Regions from separate parts of the Burkholderia sp. AW49-1 genome, predicted to be linked through region 3. Evidence: predicted binding sites of a transcription regulator. Region 3 holds the regulator's gene; each other region holds the start of a gene.
What was found. The regulator LexA, encoded in region 3, represses DNA repair genes until DNA is damaged. The targets are predictions, from matches to a motif close to ACTGTATNNNNATACAGT.
Positions count from the first base shown of each region.

Region 1 (5,422 bases), on a different contig from region 3:
CGACGACATTGAGGTCACGATCGATAGTCACGCGCAGCCAGAGTTCGTGGATCGGCAGGCCTTGGGGCCGGATGCCCGACGCAAGCGCGACATCGCGCGGCTTGTGGTCGGTCAGGCAGGCTTCGATGTCCCACAAGCCGTCGCCGCGCTCGTAGGCTTCCGCTCGGATTGCGCGTCGATGTCGCAACTGACGGGGCACGGGCTCGGATAGCGGCATGCTGGAGGTTGAGGCCGAAGAGGAAAACCCGTGGATTTTAGCATATTGGGTATTTGAGGCATCCGGCCGCGACGGCGGGTATTCCCGCCTGTCCGGAAACGGTTGCATTGCAGCAAAATCGCGCGCAGCGCGCGTGACCGAACCGGTCAGTCGTCGATCGGGAAATCGTCGCCGACCTTCAGCAACTTCACGATGGTCGAGCTCGAGAAGCCGCGCGCTGCAAGGAAGCGCGCCTGCTTCGCGCGCTCGGCGGGCGTTTGCGGCAGTGCACCGAATTTCTTGCGCCAGACGGCCTGCGCGCGTGCCCACTCGGTCTCGCGCAATTGCGCATTCACTTCCTCGACGAGACTGTCGCCGACCGCATGACGCTTCAGCTCGCTGACGATGCGCGCGACGCCGACGCGCGATGCGCGGCGATGCACGAGACTCTCGGCAAAGCGCGCGTCGGACAGCCAGCCCTCCTTTTCCAGTGCATCGAGCACCGGCTCGACGGATTCGTCCTCACCGACGTACGGTGCGAGCTTGCGCGCGAGTTCGGCCCGGCTGTACTCGCGCCTAGACAAATAGCCGAGCGCGCGGCCCTTCAGCGAACGCGGCGGTTTCGACGACTTGCGCTCGGCGGCACCGGATGCGTCACCTGAAGCAGTGCCGGCGGAACCGCCGGACGCACGGCGCGTGCGACGCGGATGCTGGCTACTGCGGGTATACACATCTTCCTTGACCGACGCAGACGCATCGGCCGCGTGCTCGCCCGGAAAGCTGACACCGGACACGCGACGGCGCGACCGATCGTGCGCGTCGAACGATTCGTCGTGGTCGAACGGATCGACCGGCGCGGTCATCTCAAACGAAACGAGGGCATCCTCGGATGCCCTCGTCGCGGTGCGGGTCGCGGCACGACTGCCCGCGCTCCGCCGGTTGGCCCCCGAGGATTCGGCTTGCCGGCCGGAGCGACCCGCCGTATCGGGCGCGTCGCTCGGTTCCGGTTCGCCAGCCTGACCTCGGCGCCCGACCATCACTCTTCTTCGTCCATCGCCTCGGCTTCGTCGAGCCCTGCACCATCCGGCATGGCGGCAACGCCGAGCGATTCGCGAATGCGGTTTTCGATCTCGCGCGCGATTTCCGGATTCTCGCGCAGGAATTCACGCGCGTTGTCCTTGCCCTGGCCGATCTTCTCGCCGTTGTAGCTGTACCAGGCGCCTGCCTTGTCGACGATTTTCGCCTGCACGCCGAGATCGATGATCTCGCCCTGACGCGAAATGCCTTCGCCGTACAGGATGTCGAAGATCGCTTCGCGGAACGGCGGCGACACCTTGTTCTTGACGACCTTCACGCGGGTTTCGTTGCCGATCACCTCGTCGTTCTTCTTGATCGAACCGATGCGGCGAATATCCAGACGCACCGACGAGTAGAACTTGAGCGCGTTGCCGCCCGTCGTGGTTTCCGGGTTGCCGAACATCACGCCGATCTTCATCCGGATCTGGTTGATGAAGATCACGAGGCAGTTCGTGCGCTTGATCGTGCCCGTCAGCTTGCGCAGTGCCTGCGACATCAGGCGAGCCTGCAGGCCCGGCAGCGAATCGCCCATTTCGCCTTCGATTTCGGCCTTCGGCACGAGCGCCGCGACCGAGTCGATGACGATCATGTCGATCGAACCCGAGCGCACCAGCGCGTCGGTGATTTCGAGCGCCTGCTCGCCGGTGTCCGGCTGCGAGATCAGCAGCTCCGGCACGTTCACGCCGAGCTTCGCCGCATATTGAACGTCGAGCGCGTGCTCGGCGTCGATGAAGGCTGCCGTGCCGCCCAGCTTCTGCAGTTCGGCGATGACCTGCAGCGTGAGCGTGGTTTTACCGGACGATTCCGGACCGTAGATCTCGACCACGCGGCCGCGCGGCAGGCCGCCGACGCCGAGCGCGATATCGAGACCCAGCGAGCCCGTGGAGACGACCTGGATGTCTTCGGCCGCTTCGCCGTCGCCCATCCGCATGATCGATCCCTTGCCGAACTGCTTCTCGATCTGCGCGAGTGCGGCCGCCAGCGCCTTGCTCTTCTCGGCGGTCATCCCGGAGCCCTTCTTGCTATCTTCCATGAATCGTCCTTTGCTATGATGAGCAGCGTCTGTCAGAGGCGCGCCCGCTTTCAAGCGCTGCCCACGAATGCAGACACTGTATAAAAAAACAGTGTTTTATGCAAGCCCGCAATGCAGGCTGCGTTGTACACGGATAACTTCGGAGACAGCCGCGCCGGCGCGAACGCCCCGCCGGCCATCGGTCAGCAACATGCGAATTCTCATCGCCGAAGACGACAGCATACTCGCGGACGGCCTCACCCGGTCACTCCGCCAATCGGGCTATGCCGTCGACCACGTGAAGAGCGGCGTCGAGGCCGATACCGCGCTGTCGATGCAGTCCTTCGACCTGCTGATCCTCGATCTCGGGCTGCCCAAGATGTCCGGGCTCGACGTGCTGAAGCGCTTGCGCGCGCGCAATTCCAATCTCCCCGTGCTGATCCTGACCGCCGCCGACAGCGTCGACGAGCGCGTGAAGGGGCTCGACCTCGGTGCGGACGACTACATGGCCAAGCCGTTCGCGCTCAACGAGCTCGAGGCGCGCGTGCGCGCGCTGACCCGGCGCGGCGCGGGCGGCGGCCCGACCGTCGTGCGCCACGGCTCGCTCGCGTTCGACCAGGTCGGCCGCATCGCATATGCGAACGACCGCGTGCTCGATCTGTCCGCGCGCGAGCTCGGGCTGCTCGAAGTGCTGCTGCAGCGCATCGGCCGGCTCGTGTCGAAGGAGCAGCTCGTCGACCATCTGTGCGAATGGGGCGAGGAAGTCAGCAACAACGCGATCGAAGTGTACGTCCACCGGCTGCGCAAGAAGATCGAGCCGAGCGGCGTGCGGATTTCCACCGTGCGCGGCCTCGGCTACTGCCTCGAGAAAGTCGCGCCCGCGGCGCCGGCCGACTCGCCCGCGCCCCAGTCCGCGGCGGCCGGCACGCCGCTGCGCTGAGCCCGGCCGTCGCCGCGATGGCCACGCCGGCCCACTCCCGCCATCCGACCGGCGATCAACCGTCCGCCGCCGACGCCGCGCGCGACGCGCGCTACGAGAACCCGTTCGCGCCGCCCGACGAAACCGACACGCCCGAGGCCGCGCGGCCGCGCTCGCTGTTCGGCGAAATCCTCGACTGGATGCTCGCGCCGCTCCTGCTGCTGTGGCCGATGAGCATCGCCGTCACCTATCTCGTCGCGAAGACGATCGCGAACGGCCCGTTCGACCGCGCGCTCGAGACCAACGCGTACGTGCTCGCGCGGCAGATCCATCCGGTCAACGGCGTCGCCGAGCTGACGCTGCCGCAGCAGACGCGCGACTTCCTGCGCGCGGACAACGTCGACAGCGTGTACTTCCAGGTGCTCGGCACGCGCGGCGAGCTGGTCGCGGGCGAGGCCGACATGCCGCTGCCGCGCGACGAGGACCGCCCGCCGCCGGGCGTCGTCGTGTTCCGCGACGACCTGCTGCGCGGCAACGACGTGCGCGTCGCATATACGACCGTCGCGCTGCCCGAGTCGAACGGCACGCAGCCCGTGCTCGTGCAGGTCGGCGAGACGCTCGACAAGCGCAACGCGCTCGCGAACGACATCATCAAGGGCGTGATCCTGCCGCAGTTCGTGATCCTGCCGCTCGCGATCCTGCTCGTCTGGTTCGGGCTGTCGCGCGGGCTCGCGCCGCTCAACGCGTTGCAGGCGCACATCCGCGCACGGCGGCCCGACGACCTGTCGCCCGTCGAGGCGCAGCGCGCACCGCCCGAGATCGAGCCGCTCGTCACGTCGTTCAACGACCTGCTCGCGCGCCTCGAACAGAACATGGCGCTGCAGAAACGCTTCATCGCCGACGCCGCGCACCAGATGAAGACGCCGCTCGCGGGGCTGCGCACGCAGGCCGAATTCGCGTTGCGCCACCCCGTGCCGCCCGACGTGCAGCGTTCGCTCGAACAGATCGCGACGAGTTCCGAGCAGGCCGCGCGGCTCGTCACGCAACTGCTCGCGCTCGCGCGCGCCGAGAACCGCGCGAGCGGGCTGACGTTCGAGCCGGTCGAGATCGCCGCGCTTGCACGCCGCACGGTGCGCGACTGGGTGCAGGCCGCGCTCGCGAAGCGCATGGACCTCGGCTACGAAGGCCCGGAGGACGATGCGCCGCTCGAGGTCGACGGCAATCCCGTGATGCTGCGCGAGATGCTCGGCAACCTGGTCGACAACGCCATCCGCTACACGCCCGAAGGCGGCCGCATCACCGTGCGCGTGCGGGCCGAGCGTGCGGCGCGGCGCGTGCATCTCGAAGTCGAGGACACCGGGCCCGGCATCCCGGCAGCGGAACGCGACCGCGTGGTCGAACGTTTCTACCGGATCCTCGGCCGCGAAGGCGACGGCAGCGGCCTCGGACTCGCGATCGTGCGCGAGATCGCCGCCCAGCACGGCGGCACGCTGACGCTCGACGATCATGTATACCAAAGCGCACCGCGCCTCGCCGGCACGCTCGTGCGCATCAGCCTGCCGCTGTCGGACACCGCGCCGGATCAATCCTGATACGCGCGAGTCCTTACCACCCCGCGACCGCATCGAAACCGGCGCTTTACCACCCGATCGCGACACGATCGAAACGCGAAACGACCGATTCGGCGCGGGTTAACGCGCAGTCGTTTTGTGCCCGCGAGTCAGTGCGCCGTAAGTTTCCGTGCCAATAATCGTCGACAGGCCCGCCCACCCAAGGCGGCCGCATATCTATATCAAGGGACTTGGAGACGATTCATGGCAACGTTAGGCGAGCAAATTTCGCACTCGCCGATGACGGGCGAAGAGAAGAAGGTGATCTTCGCGTCGTCGCTCGGCACCGTGTTCGAGTGGTACGACTTTTATCTGGCCGGATCACTCGCGGCCTACATCAGCAAGAGCTTCTTCTCCGGGGTCAATCCGACCGCCGCATTCATCTTCACGCTGCTCGGCTTCGCGGCAGGCTTCGCCGTGCGTCCGTTCGGCGCGATCGTGTTCGGCCGGCTCGGCGACCTCGTCGGCCGCAAGCACACGTTCCTCGTGACGATCGTGATCATGGGCATCTCGACCTTCGTGGTCGGCTTCCTGCCCGGCTACACATCGATCGGTATCGCGGCGCCCGTGATCTTCATCGCGATGCGGCTGCTGCAGGGCCTCGCGCT
Region 1 covers NZ_JBSAXF010000012.1:100,267-105,688, forward strand. Annotated here, with positions in the region: gene ACV22W_RS19555 (DUF2889 domain-containing protein) at 1-217, opposite strand, end outside; gene recX (recombination regulator RecX) at 364-1,233, opposite strand; gene recA (recombinase RecA) at 1,233-2,306, opposite strand; gene ACV22W_RS19570 (response regulator transcription factor) at 2,497-3,225, shown strand; gene ACV22W_RS19575 (sensor histidine kinase) at 3,243-4,796, shown strand; gene ACV22W_RS19580 (MFS transporter) at 5,019-5,422, shown strand, end outside.
Region 1: recA (recombinase RecA) is a predicted target of LexA. The motif match lies at 2,382-2,399, and genes of this name have one in related genera.

Region 2 (5,422 bases), on a different contig from region 3:
TGCGCGCCTGCGTGCGCGACGGTCTGTCCGTTGTCATCGCTTTTCTCCTGGTCGAAGCGGCGCGGCGCATGCGGCGCGCGGCAGCACGGTGGGGGCGGCCACTCAGCGGCGGCGCGGTAGGGACACGTCCTCGAGCGTATTCGCCAACTCGTCGCGTGCGGGGCCGCCCGCGCGCGTCGCGATGTCGCCGAGCGATACCATGCCGACGATCTGACGATTGGCATCGAGCACCGGCATCCGGTGCAGCTGTATGTCGGCCATCCGCTGCTGCACGTCGCCGACGCCGTCATCCTCGACGCACCACTGCACCGGCGCCGATGCGACCACTTTCACGGGGGTATCGGGCGGATGCCCGTGCGACAGCGCGCGTATCGCGAGGTCGCGGTCCGTCACGATCGCGACGAGCCCGCTGCCGTCGCACACCGGCAGCACGCCGATGTCGAAGCGCTGCATCAATTCGGCCGCATGGCGAATCGTGTCGGTCGGCGCGACGCACACTACGTCGCGGGACATGATTTCGTTGACGCGATACATGAACGCCTCCTTCGTGAGCGAGACGATGCGGGAGCAGAACGCGTGCCGCGTTCAATCGACAGGCGCCGGAGCTGCGCGGCGGTGCCACGGAGAAATTTGCCAGCCGGGTTGTACATCTTCCACGGCGGCAGCCGTGGCCGGGCCGCGCGCGACGCTCAGTGACCAACGCCCGTCATCACGACGATGGCGAGCACCACCGCGCTCTCGATCGCGGCCAGCGCCGCGACGCCCGCGGCGCCGCTGACTTCGTGCCAAGCACGTTCAATGCGTTTCATCAGTCCACTCCGGTTGTGCCGGCCCGTTGTCACGCTGCCGCGCAATTGCGGGCCGGAGTGCCGCCGTCAGCCGTGATCGCGGGGCGGTGGCGGGGCGTCGGGCGAGCGACGGTCGCGTTCGCCGGACGGCCTGGCGGGGTCGATACGGGTCGCGCCGCCAACGGCGGGCGGATCGCTGGCCGGGAACGTCTCCTCGAGGCCTTCGTCGATGCGTTTCTCCGTCTTGTCTTCGGACGGCTTGCGCGATGCGGCCAGAGAGAGCGAGCCGGCAGCCGGTGACACGGCGCTGCGGCTGCCGGGGGCGGATGCGGTCATGATCGAACCTCCTTACGGGTACGACGGCCGCAAGCGCCATGCCCGCGCGGCGCCGGCGGCATGACGCTTGCAGCCGTCGAGGCGGATGGACGGGCGGACATGCGGGCCGCCCGCCGCAGGTATGGACGAGAGGGCATCGTGATGATTGAACCCAAGGAAAGGATACGTTACGACGCGAACGTGTGCGGCGGCGATTTCCGTGATGTGCGCGAACGGTTCGACACATGGCAGCGTGAATCACGGGGACATCGGCCCGAACGGCGCCTGTTCGACGGGAAGGACGAAGTCCGCGAGCTGAACCATACCGTCTATGCGGGGCCGGAAAGCGCGCAGCGGGCGCTGGTCGCGCGATGCACGCCGTCCGATCCGTTCGCGCTCGCGGTGCGGCTCGCTGCCGAAGGGCGCACCCTGTGGCTGGTGATGGCGGCATACGACGCATGACCGCGTGCGCGGTCACCCCGGTCACCCCCTTGGCAGGCACAGCGGTTGCGCGCGCTCGCCGCGCCAATCGACACGCGCGAGCCGCCGCGCAGGAGTGACATGAGTACGCAATCCATGCTGCACCGTCCCGAGCCGACGCCCGACGTCGATCCCGACCCGGCGCTGCCCGAGCACGACGATCCGTTCGATCCGCCCGTGCCCCCAGGCCTGCCGCAAGGCGATCCGCCGTCGCAGCCGCCGCCGCTGCGAATGCCGGGCGGGCGCAGGCAGTCACGGCCGGCCGCGCGATCACTGAAAGGAGGACCATCATGGACATTCACGTGCAATCGCCCGACAAGCGCGCGATCGCCCAGGTGCTGGGCCGCTATTTCGAGTCGCGTTCGCTGCGCTATCACATCGAGGAGTTGCCGGGCGGCGTGCTGCATATCGGTTTTCGCGCGAGCGGGCGCCCGGTTGCCGTTACCGTGTCGTTCGACGACACCGCCTACGACACCTACACGCACTGGGACGCGAGCCAGAAGCAGCTCGCGCTCGGGCGGCTCGCCGACGGCTTCTCGCGGATGATGGCGAAGCGCAGTCCGGCCGCGCTCGCCGGCGATTATCACGTCGAGCGTTTCTGATTCCGCAATCCTGCGCCCGTTCGTACCGGAAATCGGCAAAGTGCCCGTGCTCAACGGGCGCTTTGCGGCTTCGCGCGCGTCGCGTAGGATGTTCACAATTCAGCGCACGCTACGTTCGCGCCGTCGGCTGCCTGCCGTTGCAGCCGGTCGGGATGCGACGCGCTTTCCCTCAGGTTCGTTTCATGCAACCGACGGAGACCGCCTTGATGACCGTTGCCCGCCCGTTGTTGTCGCCCGGCACTCGCCGGTTCGTGTCCGGCCTGTCGGCCTTCGCCGCGCTCGCAGCGGCGGGTGCGCGCGACGCGTCGGCGCAGACGCCTTCGCCGCTCGGCGAATGGCAATACTCGGCGGGCGTTCCGCTGCAGAAACTGTTCAATCCGACGGTCCCGACGTGGCAGGTCAGCGTCGGCGCGGCGATGACGCTCCAGCCGCGCTACGCGGGTTCCGATCGCTACCGCGTGATGGGCGGCCCGAATGTCGACGTGCGCTATCGCGACCTGTTCTTCCTGTCGACCGGCGAGGGGCTCGGCGCGAACGTGCTGCGCGGGCCCAACTGGCGCGTGAGCCTGTCGGTCGGCTATGACCTCGGGCGCCGCTCGGCCGACGATCTCGACCACCTGAACGGGCTCGACAACATCAACGCGGCGCCGGTGATGAAGCTCGCGGCCGATTACGTGATCTCGAAGGATTTTCCGCTCGTGCTGCGCGCGGATGTCCGGCGCAGCATCGGCGGCTCGAACGGCTGGGTCGGCGATTTCTCCGCGTACATGCCGATGCCGGGCAGCAACGAACACTTCTTCTGGTTCGCGGGGCCGACGGTGTCGTTCGCCGATTCGCGCTACATGAACAGCTGGTTCGGCGTGAGCCCGGGTGCGTCCGCGCGCTCGGGGCTGCCGACCTATTCATCGGGCGCGGGGATGAAGTCGTTCGGCGCGGGCGTGACGATGGTCTGGTTCGTCAACAAGCACTGGTTCGTGACGATGGACGGCGCGATCGAACAGCTCGTCGGGCGCGCAAGGCGCAGCCCGATCACGCAGCAATCGACGAACGGCGTGTTCGACATGTCGGTGAATTACCAGTTCTGATCCGGACCGGCGGAGGCGGCCGTGCGGTGCGCGGGATGCGGTATTTTTCTTCACATTTGATATGATTCCGACCTGTACAAACGTACAGTGATCGATCCCCGTGACGCCTGCATCGCCGACGCCCCCGGCGTTTTACTACCTGACCAATTTCGAACGCGCGCTGGCCTGGCTCGGCGAGCGTTACGACGACCTGCTCGATGCGCGCGAACACGCGTTTCTTCGGGATTTCGCGCTGTTGCCGAAAGCGTCGCGCGCGTTGCTCGTGCGGATGCTGATGCGCAGCGGGGCCGACTTCCGCGCGAGCAAGCTCGTGTACGACGAGATCGGCAGCACGCTCGACGCGGCCGCGCCGCTCGTCGAACTCGGCTGGGTCGATCCGGCGCCCGCGCTCTCGCTCGATGAGCTGTTCGCGCTGTCGACCAAGGCCGATCTCCTGAAGGTGTTTCCGTCGCTCGCCGCGCACGCGGGCGAGCGCAAGCCCGACTGGCTCGAGCGGCTGCGGCCCGCGCACGACGTGGCGCAGCCGCTCGACGCGTGGTGCGCGCAAGCTGACGATCGCGTGCTGCGTGTGGCGGTCGGCGCGCTGTGCGACCGGCTGCGGCTGATGTTCTTCGGCAATCTTCATCAGGACTGGAGCGAATTCGTGCTCGCCGATCTCGGCGTGTTCCAGTACGAAAGCGTGCCGTTCGCGCCGTCGTCTCGCGCGTTCCAGCAACGCGACGACATCGAGACGTATCTCGCGCTGCAGACCTGCCGCGAAGCTCTCGATGCGTGGCCCGACGACCTGCCGTTCGACGCGCTGCTGCGGGCGATCGACGCGGTCGGCTGCATGCAGCCGTGGCTCGCGACACGCCGCGCGAAGCTGCTGTTCACGCTCGGGCAGACCTGCGAGCGGCGCGCGGACTGGGCCGCCGCGCTCGACGCATATGCGCGCAGCGCGTGGCCGGGCAGCCGGCACCGGCGCATTCGCGTGCTCGAGCGCTGCGGACGCGACGATGATGCGCTCGCGCTGGCGCTCGAGGCGCGCAGCGCCTTCGAAAGCGACGAGGAACGTCAGCGCGTCGAGCGAATGCTGCCGCGCCTGCAGCGTCGTCTCGGGCAGCGGGTCGAACGCGCGGGTGGCGCGCCGGACGTGCCGCGCGAGACGCTCGTGCTTGCGCGCCCCGACGCATTCGTCAGCGTCGAATACGCGGTGCGCGACCACCTTGCACGGCCCGACGCGCCGGTCCACTACGTCGAGAACACGCTGATCAACTCGCTGTTCGGATTGCTCTGTTGGGAGCCCGTGTTCGCGGCCGTGCCCGGCGCGTTCTTTCACCCGTTCCAGCGCGGCCCGGCCGACCTGCACGCGCCCGATTTCGCGGTACGCCGCACCGCCGCATTCGCCGCCTGCTTTGCGCAACTCGATTCGGGTGCGTACTGCGACACGATCCGCCGGCACTACGCCACGAAGATGGGCCTGCAATCGCCGTTCGTGTTCTGGGGCGTGCTGACCGACGAACTGCTCGACGAGGCGCTGGCATGCCTGCCTCCCGAGCACCTGCGGCTGTGGTTCACGCGCCTGCTCGCGGATATCCGCGGCAATCGCTCCGGGCTGCCCGATCTCGTCCGTTTCTGGCCCGGCGAGCGGCGCTATGAACTGATCGAGGTGAAGGGGCCGGGCGACCGGCTGCAGGACAACCAGACGCGCTGGCTCGCATACTGCATCGCGCACGGCATGCCGGTGCGCGTCGTCGATGTCGAATGGGCGGGCGTGGGCGTCGGGCAGGACGAAGCGGCGGGGTTGTCCGCATGAGCTATGTCGTCGCGGTGCGGGCGATGTGCGAGTTCACCGCGCGGCGCGGCGATCTCGACTTGCGCTTCACGCCCGCGCCGACCGCGCTCGAAGGCATCGCGGGCCACGGCGCCGTCACGTCGAAGCGCGGCGCACGCTACGAAACCGAGATTCCGCTGACCGGCACGTGGGGCACGCTCACCGTGCGCGGGCGCGCGGACGGCTACGATCCCGTCGCGAACCGGCTCGAGGAGATCAAGACCTATCGCGGCAGCCTCGACGCGATGCCGGCCAATCATCGCGCGCTGCACTGGGCGCAGGCGAAGGTCTATGCGCACCTGATGTGCGACGCACGCAGCCTCGCGGAAATCGACGTCG
Region 2 covers NZ_JBSAXF010000001.1:206,574-211,995, reverse strand. Annotated here, with positions in the region: gene ACV22W_RS00875 (PRC-barrel domain-containing protein) at 1-37, opposite strand, end outside; gene ACV22W_RS00870 (CBS domain-containing protein) at 103-534, opposite strand; gene ACV22W_RS00865 (hypothetical protein) at 876-1,124, opposite strand; gene ACV22W_RS00860 (hypothetical protein) at 1,266-1,565, shown strand; gene ACV22W_RS00855 (hypothetical protein) at 1,874-2,185, shown strand; gene ACV22W_RS00850 (MipA/OmpV family protein) at 2,392-3,270, shown strand; gene ACV22W_RS00845 (VRR-NUC domain-containing protein) at 3,371-5,065, shown strand; gene ACV22W_RS00840 (ATP-dependent DNA helicase) at 5,062-5,422, shown strand, end outside.
Region 2: ACV22W_RS00845 (VRR-NUC domain-containing protein) is a predicted target of LexA. The motif match lies at 3,342-3,359, and genes of this name have one in related genera.

Region 3 (5,422 bases):
CGGTCACGTAGCAGAACAGCGTCTCACCGCTGATCTCGGTGTGCTTCGCGAACGGCGCCAGTTCGTCGCGCAGCGCGATCGGCTCCGGCCCGTAGATCTCGATCACGTCGCAGCCGATCTCCGATTCGATCAGCGCGTGCGGCGCGCCTTCGGCGATCTTGCGGCCTTCCTCGATCACGCACAGCCGGTCGCACAGGCGCTCGGCTTCCTCCATGAAATGCGTGGTGATCAGGATCGTCTTGCCGCGCGCGAGCAGCGACCGCAACCGCTCCCACATCAGGTGCCGCGCCTGCGGATCGAGGCCCGTCGTCGGCTCGTCGAGCACCAGCACGTCGGGATCGTTGACGAGCGCGCGTGCGAGCGTCAGACGGCGCTTCATGCCGCCCGACAATTCGCCAACCTTCGCATCCGCCTTGTTTTCCAGCTTCGCGAATTCGAGCAACGGTTGCACGAGCGCGCGTGCGGCGTGTGCCGACATTCCGAAATAGCGGCTGAACACGAGCAGGTTCTCGCGGACCGTAAAGTCGGGGTCGAGGTTGTCGAACTGCGGGACGACGCCGACGCGCTGGCGCGCATGCCGCGCGCGTGACGGAACCGGCTCGCCGCAGAGTGAAATGGTGCCGGCGTCGGGATACGCGAGGCCAAGCAACATCTTCAGCGTCGTGGTCTTGCCGGCACCGTTCGGCCCGAGCAGGCCATAGCATTCGCCGGCCTGCACGTGGAAGGACAGGTCGTCGACGACAAGCTTGTCGCCATAGCGCTTTTCGACGTTCCGGAAATCGATCGGTGCAACGGACATGGGCAGGTTGTCGTTGTATGCGGACGCGGCCGCGTTTCGCGGCCGGTCGGACGGGCACACCGGCTGGCGAACGGATCGGATGAATGCGTGTCACATGGGCATGACCGAGGCGAACGCACGTCGACGGCACGAACGGGCCATTCTAGTGCATCGGCGGCGTCTCTTCAGGGCGGGCCCGCGCGGCACGGTGCATGCGCGCACGGATCGTGCACCGCATCATCGCCGACGCGCGCCGCGTGGCGAATCAGCGTTTTCCATCCCTTGCGTCCGGAATTGCGGCGCACCATGATGAGTGCATAGGGTACGGAGTCGCGACAGGGAGGTTTCATGGCTAGCTACAACAAGATTCTGCTGTGCTACGACGGTACGCTCGAAGGACGCAAGGCACTGCGGTGCGGCGCCAATCTCGCGCTGGACCTGAAGGCGGAAACGCATTTGTTGTCGGTCGTCGACATGCGCTCGAGCATCGCGCAAAGCGCAGGGCTGCTGACCGATGTCGCGTGCGGCCGCTTCGAGGAAACCGCACGCGAAATCCTGCAGGAAGGCGTGAACTGGCTGCGCGAGCGCGGCGTTCAGGCGGAAGGCCATTTCGCATTCGGCTATCCGATCGACGAAATCGCGAATCTCGCGACGGAATTGAAGGCCGACCTCGTCGTCGTCGGCCATCGGTGCCGCAGCGGGTTGTCGAGATGGTGGATGGGCTCGGGCAACACGCAACTGCTCGATCGCGTGAACTGCAGCATCCTGGTCGCGTGTTCGTCGGCGGAAGAGCAAAAGGCCGAGATCGCTCGCGAACGCGAAGCGGCCACTGCGAGCGGCAAGTGAGCCGATGATCGTAAGGCCGGCCGGGTCGCATCGCGATTCGTGCCGGTTTTGCGGCATCTACACCGATTGCCGCCGCTCAGGCGTGAAGGTTGATCGCTGACAACTTCCACGAGAACAAGCCAAAGCGGTGGAAGATTGCCGCATAGCGCGTGCCGTCGGCGCTGCGCTGGTAAGTCACGGCAAATTCATCAATATTCCGGTAGCCGGCGCTCGTTTGCTGCGGATGGCCCGCCTCGCCCGGGCTGCCAGGTGCGGATGCGTTGGCTGGCGCAGTTGCGGCCGAGGCGGTGACATTGCTAGCTGGTACAGGGGCGCTGGCCGGATTGACAGGCGGCGAGGCTGGTGCGTTGCCAGTTGCAGCGTCTGACGGCGGACCCGACCACTCGGGCGGCCGTTCACCCGGATTGCCGCGCGGGGGAATGCCGCTCATCAGTGCCGCTACACCTTCCGGTGTCGCATAGGCATCGACCAGCGGGCCGATCAACGCAGATCCGATCAGTGCGCCAATCACCGCGAACGGATTGTCCTTCTTCACTGCGTCGATCCGGCGCATCAACTCTTCCGTGACCTGCTGCTTCAGGCTGATGCGCAGCGACGGAAAATCGACATACTCGCTGACCGCTTGCGCATCGCGCGCGTCGATCGCCGATTTCAGGCGACCGAGCGCGACGTACGGCGATGCGTACGCGTAACCGATCGCCATCAGGACGGCGATGGCCAGCACGACGATCAGCAATGGTTTGAGCCGCCATGCGCGGCCCGATGATCCAGTCACGATGCCTCCGGTGCGGACAGGTTCCGCAATCACAGACCGCCGTGCGTGGCCGATCGTTCCTCTGCGATGCAGCGATCGATCATCCGGCACACGGCATCGATCGTCCCGACCATGATCAGGCGCGACCGACCGTGATAGACGCGCACGGGCGCTCGGCGCGCCGGCTCTGCGTGATTCAGGCCACCATTCAGCGAGACCCGCGCGAACGCGGGAAGGGCTGACGGCAGCAGCGACGCCTGCCGTTCAACTGCGACTTCTTGGCTCACCACGGGCGCCGCGGCGGACAGCGGCGCGCAGGGCGTGCGGCCGCGCAGGTGACGCAGGCGGCCGAATTGACGGAAAGGCAGCAGACGGGAAAGGCGTTCCATGATGTTCTCCTCAGCGAGACCGATTGTCAGAGTTCGCCCGAGCGGATCAGCCCGACGGCGATGCCTTCCAGCGCGAATTCCGCGCTGCCGGCCTTGACGAAGATGTTTTCGTAATCCGGGTTCTCCGCGATCAGCTCGAGGCCGCCGGGCCGGCGCATCAGGCGCTTGACCGTGACGTCGTCGCCGAGGCGCGCGACGATGATCTGGCCGTCCTTCGCTTCCGTGCGCTTCTGCACGGCGAGGAGGTCACCGTCGAGAATGCCGGCGTCGCGCATCGACAGGCCGCGCACCTTCAGCAGGTAATCGGGCTTGCTGGTGAACAGCGCGGGATCGCACGCGTAATGTTGGGAGATGTGCTCTTGCGCGAGGATCGGGCTACCGGCCGCTACGCGGCCGACGAGCGGCAGCGACAGTTGCATCAGGCCGGCGTGCGGCAACGTGAACTGGTGCGGCGCGTCGTCGATGCCGAGCAGGCGGATGCCGCGCGACGCGCCGGCGGCCAGCTCGATCACGCCCTTGCGCGCCAGCGCACGAAGGTGTTCCTCGGCCGCATTCGGCGAGCTGAAACCCAGCTCTGCCGCAATCTCGGCGCGCGTGGGAGGGAAACCGGAGCGCTCGATCGCGCGGCGGATCAAGTCGAATACTTGCTGCTGACGGGCGGTGAGTTTGGTCATGGCTGAACTGTATGGATAGACAGTGAGCTGTATTTTTATACAGTACTTCGCGAATTTCAAGTGTTACTTGAGGTTCGCTGCGATCGCGGCGGTTCCGACGCGATTTCGCGACGCCCGGACGCCGGTTCGTCCGCCGCAACCGTCCATCCCGTCTGCGTTAGCACTTTTGAGTATTAAAAAATGAAGAACGATTATTTTTAATCATGTAAGCCGTTCGCTAGACTGGCCCGACATCGCAATACCGACAACACTGGAGAACCAAGGATGGCGAAGCGCAATACGGGGCTGGTGGGCGGAGTGGGCCGCCTGATCGCAACACTCGCGCTGGGCGCGGCGGCGGCGCTGGGCGTGGCGACGCACGCCCAGGCCGATACGACCTTCCTGAACGTGTCCTACGACCCGACGCGCGAGCTGTATCAGGACTTCAACCAGGCGTTCGGCAAGGAGTGGAAGGCGAAGACGGGCGAGACGGTCAACTTCAAGCAGTCGCACGGCGGCTCGGGCGCGCAGGCGCGCTCGGTGCTCGACGGCCTGCAGGCCGACGTCGTGACGCTGGCGCTCGCCTACGACATCGACGCGCTCGCCAACAAGGGCCTCGTCAACAAGGACTGGCAGAAGCGCCTGCCGGACAACGCATCGCCGTACACGTCGACGATCGTGTTCCTGGTGCGCAAGGGCAACCCGAAAGGGATCAAGGACTGGGACGATCTCACCAGGCCGGGCATCTCGATCGTCACGCCGAACCCGAAGACGTCGGGCGGCGCGCGCTGGAACTACCTGGCCGCATGGGCATATGCCGTTCACAAGCCGGGCGGCAACGAGCAGAGCGCGAAGGAATTCGTGACGAAGCTCTACAAGAACGCGGGCGTGCTCGACTCGGGCGCGCGTGGCGCGACGACGAGCTTCGTGCAGCGCGGGATCGGCGACGTGCTGATCGCATGGGAAAACGAAGCGTTCCTGTCGATCAAGGAATTCGGCACCGACAAGTTCGAGATCGTCGTGCCGTCGGTGAGCATCCTGGCCGAACCGCCCGTCGCGGTCGTCGACAAGGTGGTCGACAAGAAGGGCACGCGCAAGCTGGCCGAGGCGTACCTGAATTTCCTGTACAGCCCGCGGGGCCAGGAAATCGCGGCGCGCAATTACTACCGCCCGCGTTCGAAGAACGTGCCGGCGGAGCTGACGAAACAGTTTCCGAAGCTGAAGCTGTACACGGTCGACGACACCTTCGGCGGCTGGACGAATGCGCAGAAGACGCATTTTGCGGACGGCGGCGTGTTCGATTCGATCTACAAGCCGCAGTAACGCACGCAGCACCATAACGACAGCGGCGCGCCACGATAGTGCGCCGCATCCCCGGCGGGCCGCCGGCGCGAGAGCACGCTCCGCGTCGGCGTTTGCGCCGGACCCATGAGCAGCAACGACCCAGCAAGAGCATCCGATGACGACGTACACCTTTCGCAAGCCGAGCGCGCTGCCCGGTTTCGGCGTGACGCTCGGCATCACGGTGGCCTATTTGAGCCTCGTGGTGCTGATTCCGCTCGCCGCCACGTTCCTGAAGACCGCGACGCTGTCGTGGGACCAGTTCGTCACCGCCGTCGCGTCGCCGCGCGTGCTCGCGTCGTACCGGCTGACGTTCTCCGCCGCGCTCGGCGGCGCATTGATCAACGCCGTGTTCGGCTTTCTCGTCGCGTGGGTGCTGGTGCGCTACACGTTCCCGTTCAAGCGCCTCGTCGACGCGATCGTCGATCTGCCGTTCGCGCTGCCGACGTCGGTCGCCGGCATCTCGCTCGCGGCCGTCTATGCGACCAACGGCTGGGTCGGCCAATATCTCGCGCCGTTCGGCATCAAGATCGCGTTCACGCCGGTCGGCGTGCTGGTGGCGCTGACCTTCATCGGGCTGCCGTTCGTCGTGCGCACCGTGCAGCCGGTGCTCGAGGATTTCGAGCGCGAGCAGGAAGAGGCCGCCGCGTGCCTCGGCGCA
Region 3 covers NZ_JBSAXF010000005.1:189,642-195,063, forward strand. Annotated here, with positions in the region: gene nodI (nodulation factor ABC transporter ATP-binding protein NodI) at 1-799, opposite strand, end outside; gene ACV22W_RS11035 (universal stress protein) at 1,127-1,624, shown strand; gene ACV22W_RS11040 (DUF2939 domain-containing protein) at 1,701-2,399, opposite strand; gene ACV22W_RS11045 (hypothetical protein) at 2,429-2,767, opposite strand; gene lexA (transcriptional repressor LexA) at 2,794-3,441, opposite strand; gene ACV22W_RS11055 (sulfate ABC transporter substrate-binding protein) at 3,706-4,743, shown strand; gene cysT (sulfate ABC transporter permease subunit CysT) at 4,880-5,422, shown strand, end outside.

Region 4 (5,422 bases), on a different contig from region 3:
GTTTCGTCATCCTGCGGAATATGCTTCAGCGTGAACGGTTCGCCGTCCTTCTCCGGCCCGCGCCATGCGGTGCGCAGGTCGAACGCGCGATGCAGCGCCGACAGCATGCCGAGCGCGAGCACGTCGACCTTCATCAGCCCGAGCGCCTCGAGATCGTCCTTGTCCCACTGGATCACGCGCCGCCCGTCCATCGCCGCGTTCTCGACCGGCACGAGCCGCGTGAGCTTGCCGCGGCTGATCACGAAGCCCCCCGAGTGCTGCGACAGGTGGCGCGGAAAATTGAGCAAGCGCGCGGCGAGTTCGGCCCACGTGCGGATCAGCGGCGTTTGCGGGTCGAGCCCCGTGGACGAGAATTGCTGCAGCAGGTCGCGGCTGCCGTCGAACCAGCGATGCCCCTTCGCGACTCGATCGACCAGCATCGGATCGACGCCGAGCGCCTTGCCGGTTTCGCGCAGCACGCCGCGCGGACGATATGTCGACACGGCGGCCGCGAGCGCGGCGCGATTCTTGCCGTATTTTTCGTAGATATGCTGGATCACTTCTTCCCGGCGCTGATGCTCGAAGTCGACGTCGATATCGGGCGGCTCGCCGCGTTTTTCGCTGATGAAGCGTTCGAACAGCATCGTGCTCTGATCGGGATCGACCTCGGTGATGCCGAGGCAATAGCAAACGACCGAGTTCGCGGCCGAGCCGCGGCCCTGGCACAGGATGTTCTGGCTGCGTGCATATTTGACGATGTCGTAGACGGTCAGGAAGAACGGTTCGTAGCTCAGCTTCGCAATCAGGTCGAGTTCATGGCGGATCAGCTTTTCGACCTTCTCCGGAATGCCCTGCGGATAACGCACGGCCGCGCCCGCCCGCGTTTCCTGTGCCAGGTAGCTCGTCGGTGTGTGGCCGTCGGGCACGATCTCGTCGGGATACTCGTAGCGCAGCGAGCCGAGGTCGAAATCGCACGCGTCGAGCATCGCGCACGTCTCGGCGATCTCGCCCGGCGAAAACAACTTCGCGATCCGCCCGCGCGAACGCAAATGCTGCTCCGCGTTCGGTGCAAGCGCATACCCGCACTCCGAAACCGGCATCCCGACACGAATCGCCGTCATCACGTCCTGCAGCGGTTTGCATGAGCGCTTATGCATCGTCACGTCGCCGAGCGCGACGACGCGCACGCCGCGACGCTCACCGGCCTCGCGGATCTCGTCGCGCTGCGCGCCGTCGAGTGCCCGCTGCAACTGCACGAGCCCGAGCCGCGCGCGCTCGCCGAAGGTCGCGCGAAGCCATGCGACCTGCGCATCGAGCACGTCCGCGCGTACCGGATACGCGGGCACGAGAATCGCGAAGCAGTCGGGCATGCCGCGCAAATGGGCGAACTTGGCCGGCGGCGCCGACAGCATCCGCGGCGTCAGCTTGTACGTGCCCTTCGGCGACGCCATGCGCCGCCACGAAATCAGCTCGGAAAGATTGCCGTAGCCCTCGCGATTCTGTGCGAGCAGCACGAACCCGAACGCGCCAGGGCCCGGATCGTGGCCGGGCACGACATCATCCGGCGTGACATCGAAATACGAACCGATGACGAGCGGCAATCCTTCCGCCTTCGCCGCGACATGCATGCGCGGCGCGCCGGCAAGCGAGCATTCGTCGGTGATCGCGATCCCGCGATAGCCGAGTTCCGCCGCCCGCTCGACCAGTTCTTCCGCATGCGACGCGCCATGCAGGAACGAAAAGTTCGAACGACAGAACAACTCCGCGTAATCGGGCAACAAACTGAATTGCGCAACCATCTTCGTTCACCCGAACAGGCCGTGCAGGAACCAGTGCGGTTCGGACTCGCTCCCCGCCCGCTCCCTGAACACCCAATAGCACGCACCGGCTTCGTCCTGCGCGACGTGGTAATCGCGTGCAGCGAGCTGACCGTCGAACCACCCGGCCTCGATCCGCTCCGGCGACGACATCATCCGGAGCGGCGTATGAAATACCGGCCGCTCACCGCGCATCAGCAGCGGCAGCGGCTCGGCCAGCAGCCACGCGGGACGCGGCGGCGCGGCCGGCGGCCCGCAGGCCGGCTTGCCCGCCTGCGCATCGAGCGGCAGCCAGCGGTTCGCGGCCTCCGGACGGTAATCGGCGACGGGCGCCGCGCGCAGCACGTTGTCCGCGCCGAGCCGCGCGACCAGCAGTTCGAGCAAGCGCGCGCGCGTCTCTTTCGTGCCGCCCGGCTCGGGGAAAAGATCGTCGGCCGGCGGCGCCACCGATTCGACGCGCGTGGCCTTCAGCCGAACCGCGATCACCGCGGCCGGTAATTCGACGCGCGCGAGCCGCTCGCCGAGCAGCCGCATGAAGTGCGTCTCGTCGCGCACGGGCGCGGCGAACGCGAGTTCGAGCGGTGTCGGCGGCACGGCCTGACGGCCGCGCTCGTGCTCGAGATCGAACGTCATCGCGGCCAGCGACAGCTGCCGCGCGGCCAGCCACCCGCAGAGCTGCACGACGAGCCGCCGCGCGGCGAACAGCACGGCTTCCGCGTATTCGACGCGCTCCGGCAACTCGAGCCGCACGTCGAACACGGGCGGCACCGCCATCCACGCAAGCGGCTCGATCGCATCGCCGTACGCGCGATCGAGCGCGGCGAGCAGCGCCGGACCGCAGCGACGCTGCAGCCCCGCGCGCGGCAGGCCGCGCAGATCGGCGAGCGTGCGGCAGCCGAGGCCGTCGAACCAGCCCGCATACGGGCGCGCGTCGGGCAGCAGCGCACACGGCAGACGATCGAGCGTACGGACGAGCGAAGCCGGCCCGGCCACGCGGCGCCGGATGCGCGCACGCGCCGACATGCGTGCGAGCAGCCACGCGCCGCGCCCGGTCGGCGCGGCGGACAGGCGCGCCGCATAGCCGAGCGCCGCGAGCGTCGCGCGCACCTGGCGGCACAGCGACGGCAGGCCGCCGAACAGGCGCAGGCTCGGACCGACGTCGACGATCAGCGTCGCTTCGTCGTCGAGCGCGACGCACGGCGAGAAGCGCAGCAATGCGAGCGCGACCGCGCGCAGCGCATCGGCCTCGCGGGCGGGATCGCGTTCGACGAGCCGCGTGTCGGGCGCGAGCGTCAGCACGCCGCCGCGCTTCATGCCCGCGCGCACGCCCTGCCGGCGCGCGGGCGCATCGGCAATCAGCACGACACCTTGCTCGAGCACCGCGCAGCCTGCGTCGTCTGCGTCGTCCGCCGCGCCGTCAGACGGCGGCGGGGCGCACACGTCGAGCGGCAGGCGCGGCAGATGGATGCCGAGCAAGACGCGCATAGCGGCTCTCCACGATGGGCGACGGCAAATCGAGCGCGAGCGGCTCGCTGCGCGCGGGCCCGCGGCGCTTGACGATGTCGAGCGACACGCCGCCCGGCACCGGATGCAGCGCGACGCGCAGCACGGCCGGCGACGGCTGCCGCGCGGCCGACAGCGGGCGCAGCATCACGAACAGCGTGTCGCCGGTGCGCGCGGCCGCGAGATGCAGGCGCCGCAGCGCATCGGGCCGCGCGTCCTGCCAGAGCAGCAGCGCACCGCAGCAGCCCGTCCTGAGCGCCTGCTCGGCGGCCCACAAGGCATCCGTGCGGCTGCCGGCGCGCAGCCACAGCAGTGCGTCGGCCGGCACGCCGAGACCGGCGAGCGCCGTCGCATGCGGCGACTGAGGCGGCGCGACGAGCGCGAGCGGACGCCGCGCGCTGACGGTGCGCGCGAGCGCGGGCGCGAGCAGCCGCATCTCGCCGCAGCCCGGCTGAGCGGCCAGCAACTCGACGAGCCCGCCGACCGGCCAGCCGCCGCCCGGCAGCTCGGCGGACAGCGGCGCGAAACCCGTGTCGATCGTGCGCGAACCGCCGCGCGCGAGCTGCGAGCCGCGCCAGAGCGACGGATGAAGGGATTCGGGAGAAATGGAGGATGCGAGCATGACGCCACCCACAACTGTATGGATATACAGTATATGGCAATGCGCTCGCGTCGCACAGTCCTGAGGCGAAACCGGTTTTTCGTCAGAGGAAAAACGACGGGAAAACTGGTGCGACCGTCATGTTACTCCGCACCGGAGCGGGCGAGCCGGATCGTGTCGCCCGATTCGCCGGGCCGATGCGCCAACCTCCGGGCGAACCGACACGATGCAGTTCCCCGCACCGCACCGGCCCGCCCGCCGCGCGTCAGCCGAGCAGCAATGCGTCGTCGTCGAGCTGCTCGTGCCGCACCTTCTCGAACATCTGCAGCAGGTCCGGCACGTCGAGCCCGCGGCGCTGGTCGCCCGACACGTCGAGCACGACCTGCCCCTGGTGCAGCATCACCGTGCGGTCGCCGTAATCGAGCGCCTGGCGCATGCTGTGCGTGACCATCATCGTCGTCAGCTTGCTCTCGGCGACGATGCGCGCGGTCAGCTCCAGCACGAACGCGGCCGTCTTCGGGTCGAGCGCGGCCGTGTGCTCGTCGAGCAGCAGGATCCGCGACGGCCGCAGCGACGCCATCAAGAGGCTCACCGCCTGCCGCTGACCGCCCGACAGCAGCCCGATCCGATCGGTCAGCCGGTTTTCCAGCCCGAGGTTCAGCAGACGCAGCTTGTCGCGGAACAACTCGCGCGACGGCCGGTCGAGCGCCGCGCGAAAGCCGCGCCGGGCGCCGCGCGCCATCGCGAGCGCCATGTTCTCCTCGATCGTCAGCGCCTCGCAAGTGCCGGCCATCGGATCCTGGAACACGCGCGCGACGAGGTGCGCGCGGTCCCACGCGGCCTTGCGCGTGACGTCCGTGCCGTCGATCGCGATGCGTCCCGCATCGACGCGCTGGTCTCCGCTAACCGCATTGAGGAAGGTTGACTTGCCGGCGCCGTTCGAGCCGATCACCGCGACGAACTGGCCGTCGGGAATCTCGAGCGACAGCCCGCGCAACGCGCGCGTCTCGATCGGCGTGCCGGGGTTGAACGTGAGTTTCAGGTCGTGTGCGGACAGCATGTCAGGCCCCTCCGTTCTTGCGCGCGAACAGCTTCTTGCGCGTCGCCGGCAACACGAGCGCGATCGTGACGAGCGCGGCCGTCACGAGGTTCAGGTCCTGCGCCTTCAGGCCGATGAATTCGCTGTTCAGCGCAAGCGCGATGAAGAAGCGGTAGACGATCGCGCCGAGCACGACGGCGAGCGTCGTCAGCACGAGCCGGCGCGCGGGCAGCAGCGTCTCGCCGATGATCACCGCGGCCAGCCCGATCACGATCGTGCCGATCCCCATCGAGATGTCGGCGCCGCCCTGCGTCTGCGCGAACAGCGCACCGGCGAGCGCGACGAGCGCGTTCGACAGCGCCATCCCCGCGAGCGTCGCACGGCCCGTCGCGATGCCTTGCGCGCGCGCCATCCGCGGGTTCGCGCCGGTCGCGCGCATCGCGAGGCCGAGCTGCGACGAGAAGAACCAGTCGAGGCCGAGCT
Region 4 covers NZ_JBSAXF010000010.1:163,351-168,772, reverse strand. Annotated here, with positions in the region: gene ACV22W_RS17820 (error-prone DNA polymerase) at 1-1,778, opposite strand, end outside; gene ACV22W_RS17815 (Y-family DNA polymerase) at 1,785-3,281, opposite strand; gene imuA (translesion DNA synthesis-associated protein ImuA) at 3,214-3,921, opposite strand; gene ACV22W_RS17805 (ABC transporter ATP-binding protein) at 4,166-4,960, opposite strand; gene ACV22W_RS17800 (ABC transporter permease) at 4,962-5,422, opposite strand, start outside.
Region 4: imuA (translesion DNA synthesis-associated protein ImuA) is a predicted target of LexA. The motif match lies at 3,935-3,952, and genes of this name have one in related genera.